2 regions of the Corynebacterium heidelbergense genome follow, and region 2 is predicted to be linked to the other one. Evidence: predicted binding sites of a transcription regulator. Region 2 holds the regulator's gene; the other holds the start of a gene.
What was found. The regulator LexA, encoded in region 2, represses DNA repair genes until DNA is damaged. The targets are predictions, from matches to a motif close to CGAACANNTGTTCG.

Region 1 (3,559 bases), 970 kb from region 2:
CGCGTCCCACAACAGCCGCGCGAATGGCGGCGGTGGGCACGTAACCCTCGGTCTCTGCGTAACCGACGTGTCGGATGTGAGTAACCCGCTCCAGCCATTCCCGCGCCGCCTCTGGTTCGAGGTCCACGCCAGCCCCGTGGAGCCGAGTGGGATTGTCCTCCGGGGCGTAGAGGTTCAGCGTGATATCCGGCCGCGCCTCTCCGCGAACGATTTTTAGTAGCGCCTCAACTTGGGAGCATTCCTCCTTCACCGCAACGTTCTCTAACGCCCTGGTGAATTCCAGTGCCTCCAGCTTGGGCAACTCCAAGTGGTATTCGGTCCGGTCGCTGGGCCGATCGTCAATCTTCAACTCCGGTTTCGGCGGCTTCGGCCTGCGCTTTTTCACCTCGTCTTCGTCCGTGGGCCGCCCCTTGCGATCGTGCTGTTCCACGACTCGCTGCATGGTCCGGTGCACCGTGCGCACTCCCGGCACCGGCTGGTTTGCCCGGCGCGGTGTGAGTTCCTGGACGACGCCTTTTTCAACGCGCTCCCTGCACTCATCCGAGACAGCGGCAAGGTCGTTGGCGATGGTCGTCAGATGTTGCAGACTGAATACCCCTTGGCCAACGCAGTCGGCCAACAGTGGATAATCCCGCAGCATGAGGCCGATGTCGCAGTAGGCGAGCACCCGCGATTCCGACAACCCGGTCCGGGCTGATAACCGCGAGGACACGTCCATCACCGTGTCCTTCTCCACATCAATAGCCCCCGCGCACATCCGCGCAAGCTCCACGTGCTGCCGGTTGATCGTCGCCGCCTGTCGGCTGACCGGATCCGACGGATCGAGCATGCGCCATCCCGCCGACGGTGAATGCAACTTCGGTTTACGGTCCATGGTTCTTCCCCCTAATTTTCCCTCCCCGACCTACCGATAGCCCAACCCTATACGAACAAGCGTTCCATAGCAATCGCTTTCCCAAAAGTCTTTTTCGCGCAGTTAAAAACCCTTGTCTGGCCTATACCCGCCCGAACGCACATGCTAATCCCGACACCGGCTCCTCATCCCAACCCCACCCGCGCGTCGCTCACCGCCGCCGCAAACTCCGCATCATGGCAGGTCCACAGCACAGCGGGCCGCGTCCCGGGCGGCGTCAACGCGTACTCCCCGCGCACGTACCGCCGCATCAGATCTGCTAGCCGCACGTGGCCCCTGGCGTCCAACCCCACGGTTGGCTCATCGAGCAACAACAGCTCCGGCCCCCTCGCCAACGCCGCCGCCACCAGCACCATCCGCCGCTCCGACGCCGGCACGTCCAACGGATGCGTCTCCGCCCACCGCTCCACCCCGGCAAACTCGAGCGCTTCCGGCACCCCCACTTCACCCTCCACGGTGCGCTGCAGAATGGCGTGATCCATCTCCGTCGGCGCCCAACCCACCGTGCGGGGCGCGCGAATGTTACCGCGGCTAATGCCCTCTCCCCGCCCGAGCAGCCCCAGAATCGCCAAAAAAACACTAGTTTTTCCCACGCCGTTGGGCCCCGCGAGGTGGGTGATCTGCCCACCGTGGATGGCGGCGGAGCCGATGGTCATTTCGGTACGACGCCACCTACCCCGCCCCCGGATCACCACCACATCCTCTAGTTCGAGGAGAACCGGCCCCAACGCGCCATCACGAGGGGCATCGGGCACTTCCCCGCTACCAACGCCACCACCAGAAACGCCCGGCACATCCCACCGCGGCGCCGCGCTGGGCACGAGCGAACCATCGGGGCGCAACTGGAGCTGCTCGGCCCCGGGCAGCAGCGCCGAATGCATCCGGTCGTACACGGTGACCGGGCCGGGAAAATGCGCCAGCGTTTCCCGCAGCATCCGGACTGCGGAGGCGTCCAAGCCGTCCGTGGGGCAGTCGAGAATCAGCTCGGCGGGCCTGGTCAGCAGGGCCCCGGCGATGGCCAGACGACGCGTCTGACCGGTGGATAGGTGCGCGGGATCGTGGTCGGCCTGGTCCACCAGACCCCATTGGTGCAGAGCCTCCTCCACACGGCCGCGCATGTCCTCGGCCGGGATGCCCTGCTGTTCCATGCCAACGGCGAGTTCTTCTGCGACGGTGCTGCGTAAGAGGGACACGTGGGCGGCGGCGTCGTTACCCACCCACGCGGCCCCGGTTTGTTGCGCCGCGGCCCAGGCGTGTTCGGATAGGCCCGCCCCGCTGGGGGCCCAGATGAGGCGTCTCTTAGCTGGCACCGGCGTACACCCCCACCACTATCCCCAGGGTGAGCAGGATCATCGCCCAGCGCAGGGCGCGCTCGAGCGGAGGGTCCGCCACCGGGCGCAGCACTGTACGCGGGCCCGGTTCCCCGATGCGCAGGCGCTGGAGTGGCCGCGATCGGAGGGCGGCGTCGTCGATCAACCCCACAATGAGCGGGAAGAACAGCCGCAGACGACCGCGCACCGTACGCACCGGAATGCCCCGGGAGCTGGCGACGCGACGCAACATCTCCAGACGGTGCCGAGCCATGGGGTACAGCCGCACGGTGGAGCCTAAGACGTACACAAACGGGGCGGGGGCTCGGACCTGCAATGCTCGGATGAGTCGATCCACGTCGGTGTGCGCCCCGGCGGCCAAGCCCACGGCGATGACGGCCCACAACCGCAGCGAGAGGTTGAGGGCGGTATGCAACCCGTCCGAGGTGAGGCCTCCCCACCAGGCGCTGTGACCGAAAGGGGCGTACATGAGGGCGAAACCCACCGCCGCGGGCACGGTCAACGCGGTAGCGACGAGAAACCTGCGAAAGGCCACGATTGCGGCGATCACCAGGCCCGCTGCGGAGACCCAGGGATTGTTGGCGACGAGCACTATGACCATCCCGCAGGCCCCGGCGGTCACCGGAGTCAGGGGGTGCATTCTCCTCGTCGAACCGACCGGTGCCGAACCGACCGGTGACGCATCCACCGCTGACGCGCCCATTCTCAGCGCGTGCTCGCAAAGGCTCGGCGCGAACGCTCCGGCAGGGCCCGCAGCACGAACCACACCAGGGTGAACACGATGACCTTATCGAGCGGGTCGGAGGTCCAGGATTGCAGGAACACGGCTTGCAGCGGCCCGGCCCCGAGGGAGCGGTATAGGGTAACCAGAAGACCGGTGCCCGTGCCCGCAGTGCCGCCGAAGATGAACGAAGCGATGGGCGCGGACAGCAGCGCCATGATGAAGCCGACACCGATAGCCCACAGGCAGATCCTCCACCACGGCCCCGACCAGCGCTTACCCAGCAGCCCTGCGGCCGCTCCGACGAAGGCATAGGCCGCTGCGAAGGGCACAACGGTGGGGTTGAAGGTGCCCCACACCAGCGCGGACAGCACCCCGGTGGCCAGGCCCGCCACGGGCCCGGCCAGGGCTCCAACGAGGACGGTGCCAACCGAATCCAGGTACAGCGGCAAGGGCAGCCCCATGGTCCCGACCACCTGGCCGGTAACGATGTTGAGAGCGAGCGCCACCGGCATGAGGGTCAGGGTCCGCACGGGCAGGCGCGGGATGACGGCGATGAGGGCGAGCACCGCGGGGATGGAGAATCCGATGAGG
Region 2 (3,559 bases):
ACCTGGTAGGCGGAAGGTATCTGGTCACAGGAAGACGAGTGGGCTCATTCCCGCGGTGAGGATGATGGACCCCACGGATAGGGTCAGACCACCCGGGGACTCGGCTACCCGGCGAGCGGTCCGGAGAAATTGTCCCCACCGCCGAACGGGCGTGCCTCCGTGGGCCCGCGCGGCACCGTCCCGAGCCGTACGGTCGGCCCGGGCACGCTGCACATTCGAACAGCCGCTTGTGGATACCTGGCTCCGCCCCCGGGTTCGCGGTCCGCGGGATAGGGCCAGACCGCCTCCTGCGGTGTTCGAACCGGCGAGTTCACCGCGATCCGCCCAATCCGGCTTTCGAGTCCGGGGTGTGCGACCCGGAGCGGCGGCGGTTTCCGTACGTGTGCCCCGGGCGCTCTGACCGTCAACTACAGACTCGACGACCCCTAGGGAGATGAGCTTCTGGACGTGATGGCCGCGGTGCACCTTCGCCGGGGACAAAGCCGGGCGCACCGCCGCGGGGCGGACGCGCGCAGTGCCCCGGTTCCCCGCCTCCAGACAGCGAGAGGTGAGCACAACAGGCTGTTTAGCGCCGACTGCGGGGCGACGATCAGCATGACGGATATCTGGGAAGCTGAGAATAGTCACGGCGCGGAAGTATCCTTTCGCGGTTGGAGATGGCTAACTGGGGACGAGGAGCTATCCCCGGGAACCACCGGCGGCTGAGGAGATATTCCTCCCCTGGCACTACCTGGCGGCCACGGGTTCCACTAGTAGAGCGCACGGGCGGGACATTCCCTGTGTAGAGAACATCGAACAGAGCGTTTTATCGTACACCCGTTCGAACTTGTCCATGCCTGGAAAGTTAGCACGCGTGTTCGAGCCTGTCCATACAAACCCCGAAACTTTTCGAACGTATGTGTCACGAATCGTCCAGCTCATCGTGTAGCGTGATAACAGCCAGGCGCCGGAGGCGTCACACCATCGCTGTTGCGGGGACGAGAAGGAGAAAACGATGGCACCACGGGAAAGCTCCACACCAGGGGACGGCACGGTAGAGCCGCTGCGTGGGCGGCGTAGCTCGAAGGGGAAGAGCAGCACGGCCAAGACCAGCGCGAAAGGCTCCGACAAGGGGGCCGAGAAGGCCACCCCCAGGCCTGCAGGCAAATCCAGTTCCCGCTCCCCCAAGCGGGCCCCGCTGACCGACCGGCAGCGCCGCATCCTGGAGGTCATCCAGGATTCCCGCGCGCTTCGGGGTTATCCCCCGAGCATCCGCGAGATCGCCAACGCCGTGGGCCTGCAATCCACGTCCTCCGTCTCGCATCACCTCAACTCCCTCGAGAAGGCGGGTTACCTGCGCCGCGAGGACAAGAAGCCCCGGGCCGTGGACGTGCGTTCTTTCGACGGCAGTGAGTACGACGTCACTTCCCGGAAGAAGCCGGGACGTCAACCCCGCCCGGCTCCGGCAGCCGAAGAGGACTCCGCGGCCCTCCTACCCCCAGCAACCTACGTCCCGGTGGTCGGGCAAATCGCCGCGGGCAATCCAATCCTCGCCGAGCAGAACGTGGAAGCCCACTTTCCCCTGCCCACGGAATTGGTGGGCCAGGGCGAGCTCTTCTTGCTCCAGGTGGTCGGCGAATCGATGCAGGACGCCGGTATTTTCAACGGGGACTGGGTCGTCGTGCGATCGCAATCTGTCGCAGAACAAGGGGACTTCGTCGCAGCAATGATCGACGGAGATGCCACCGTTAAGGAGTTCCATCGCAACGCCGAGGGCGTGTGGCTGCTCCCCCACAATGATCTTTTCGAGCCCATCCCCGGGGACGAAGCCCAAATCTTGGGCAAGGTTGCGGCCGTTCTGCGCAAGATCTAGCCCCGCCCCCCGGCCCGGCGCAGAAGCTCGCCCTGCGATCTAGGCCCCCAGGCCCTCCGCGCGAAAATCCGCCAGCTCAGCGGCAACCACTGCGGGCAGGCGCACGTCCACAACCGTTCCCGTAGCCCCGTACTCTTCGTGAGTTACCGTCCCCACCTCGTGGAGACGCGAGATAAGGTCGCCCCGGGTGAAGGGGATCAACAACCGAACGTGTTGGTCCAGCGAATTGAGGAACAGCTCCAGCCGGGCCTCCAATTCCGCGATGCCCTCCCCCGTGCGCGCGGAGACAAAGACAACGTCATCCAAGCGATGCCGCAACTCGGCCAGAACAATCGGGTCCGCCGCATCCACCTTGTTCACCACGAGGATCTCCGGCGGGGCCGGGCGCCCGGTCTCCGCGACAATGTCCCCGATAACGGAGTTCACGGCCGCGATCTGCTCCAGCGGGAAGGGATCCGACCCATCCACAACGTGGAGGACCACATCGGCTGCCAGCACCTCCTCCAACGTGGAGCGGAAAGATTCCACAAGCTGCGTGGGGAGGTGGCGGACAAACCCAACCGTGTCGGTGAACACCACGGCCCGGCCATCGCGCAACTTGGCCCGCCGGGTGGTCGGGTCCAGGGTCGCGAACAGGGCATCCTCCACCAACACCCCCGCCCCGGTCAACGCGTTGATCAGCGAAGACTTCCCCGCGTTCGTGTACCCCGCGATAGCTACCTGAGCGAGCGCCGCACTATCCCGGCGCTCCCGCTGCACATCCCGGGACGTCTTCATCCCCGAGATCTCCTTGCGCAACCGGGCCATGTCCGCCCGCAGGCGTCGGCGGTCAGCCTCGATCTTCGTCTCACCCGGTCCGCGCAGCCCCACGCCGCCGTTGGATCCGGCCCGCCCACCGGCTTGACGGGACAAGGCACCGCCCCATCCACGCACCCGCGTAATGAGGTACTCCATCTGGGCCAGCGCCACCTGGGCCTTGCCCTCCTTCGACTTGGCGTGCTGGGCGAAGATATCGAGGATGAGCATGGTGCGGTCGATCACCTTGACGTCCAGGGCCTTCTCCAGCGCGATCATCTGCCCCGGACTCAGTTCGCCGTCGCAGATCACCGTATCCGCGCCCGTTTCCCGCACGACGGCCCGCAGCTCCTCCACCTTCCCCCGGCCGATATAGGTTCCCGAGTCGGGCTTGTCCCGTCGCTGGTACAACACATCCACGACCTCCGAACCGGCGGTATCCGCCAGGGCTCGAAGCTCCTCGAGGCTGGCCTCGATCTGGGCCAGGCTGCCCTGGGTCCACACCCCCACCAGCACCACCCGCTCCAGGCGGAGCTTGCGGTACTCAACGTCGTAGCCTTCCGCCTGCTCGTCGGTGTAGTCGCTGACCCCCCGGGAGAGGCGGCGCAAGCTGGTGCGGGCCTCGAGGTCCAGCTCGCCTACTGTCGGGTCCTCTTCGGACCATCCCGGCTCACCGGGCCATTCTTGCTGTGTCATTGTGTTCTTTTCTACACCGGTGCGACCGGAACCGGCGTAACCGGTGGGGGTTTGGCAGGGCTAGCATGGCTGTCATGATTGCGGAGCTCAACAGCATCGGACTGAACTTCCCCCGGTGGCAGGATGCCCTGGAGGCCGCGTATGCCTCCGGCCGCCTGGGGGTGCTGGGGGAGGTTGGCGACGGCCAACTCCTGTGCTACGACGATGCCAGCGGCA

Region 1: CHEID_RS01240 (HNH endonuclease signature motif containing protein) is a predicted target of LexA. The motif match lies at 927-940, and genes of this name have one in related genera.

What each region holds. Positions count from the first base shown of each region.
Region 1 is NZ_CP063191.1:300,549-304,107, reverse strand. Features, by position in the region: gene CHEID_RS01240 (HNH endonuclease signature motif containing protein) at 1-874, opposite strand, end outside; gene CHEID_RS01235 (ATP-binding cassette domain-containing protein) at 1,039-2,223, opposite strand; gene CHEID_RS01230 (energy-coupling factor transporter transmembrane component T family protein) at 2,213-2,884, opposite strand; gene CHEID_RS01225 (ECF transporter S component) at 2,950-3,559, opposite strand, start outside.
Region 2 is NZ_CP063191.1:1,273,362-1,276,920, forward strand. Features, by position in the region: gene CHEID_RS05635 (hypothetical protein) at 25-627, opposite strand; gene lexA (transcriptional repressor LexA) at 995-1,852, shown strand; gene hflX (GTPase HflX) at 1,892-3,343, opposite strand; gene CHEID_RS05650 (hypothetical protein) at 3,418-3,559, shown strand, end outside.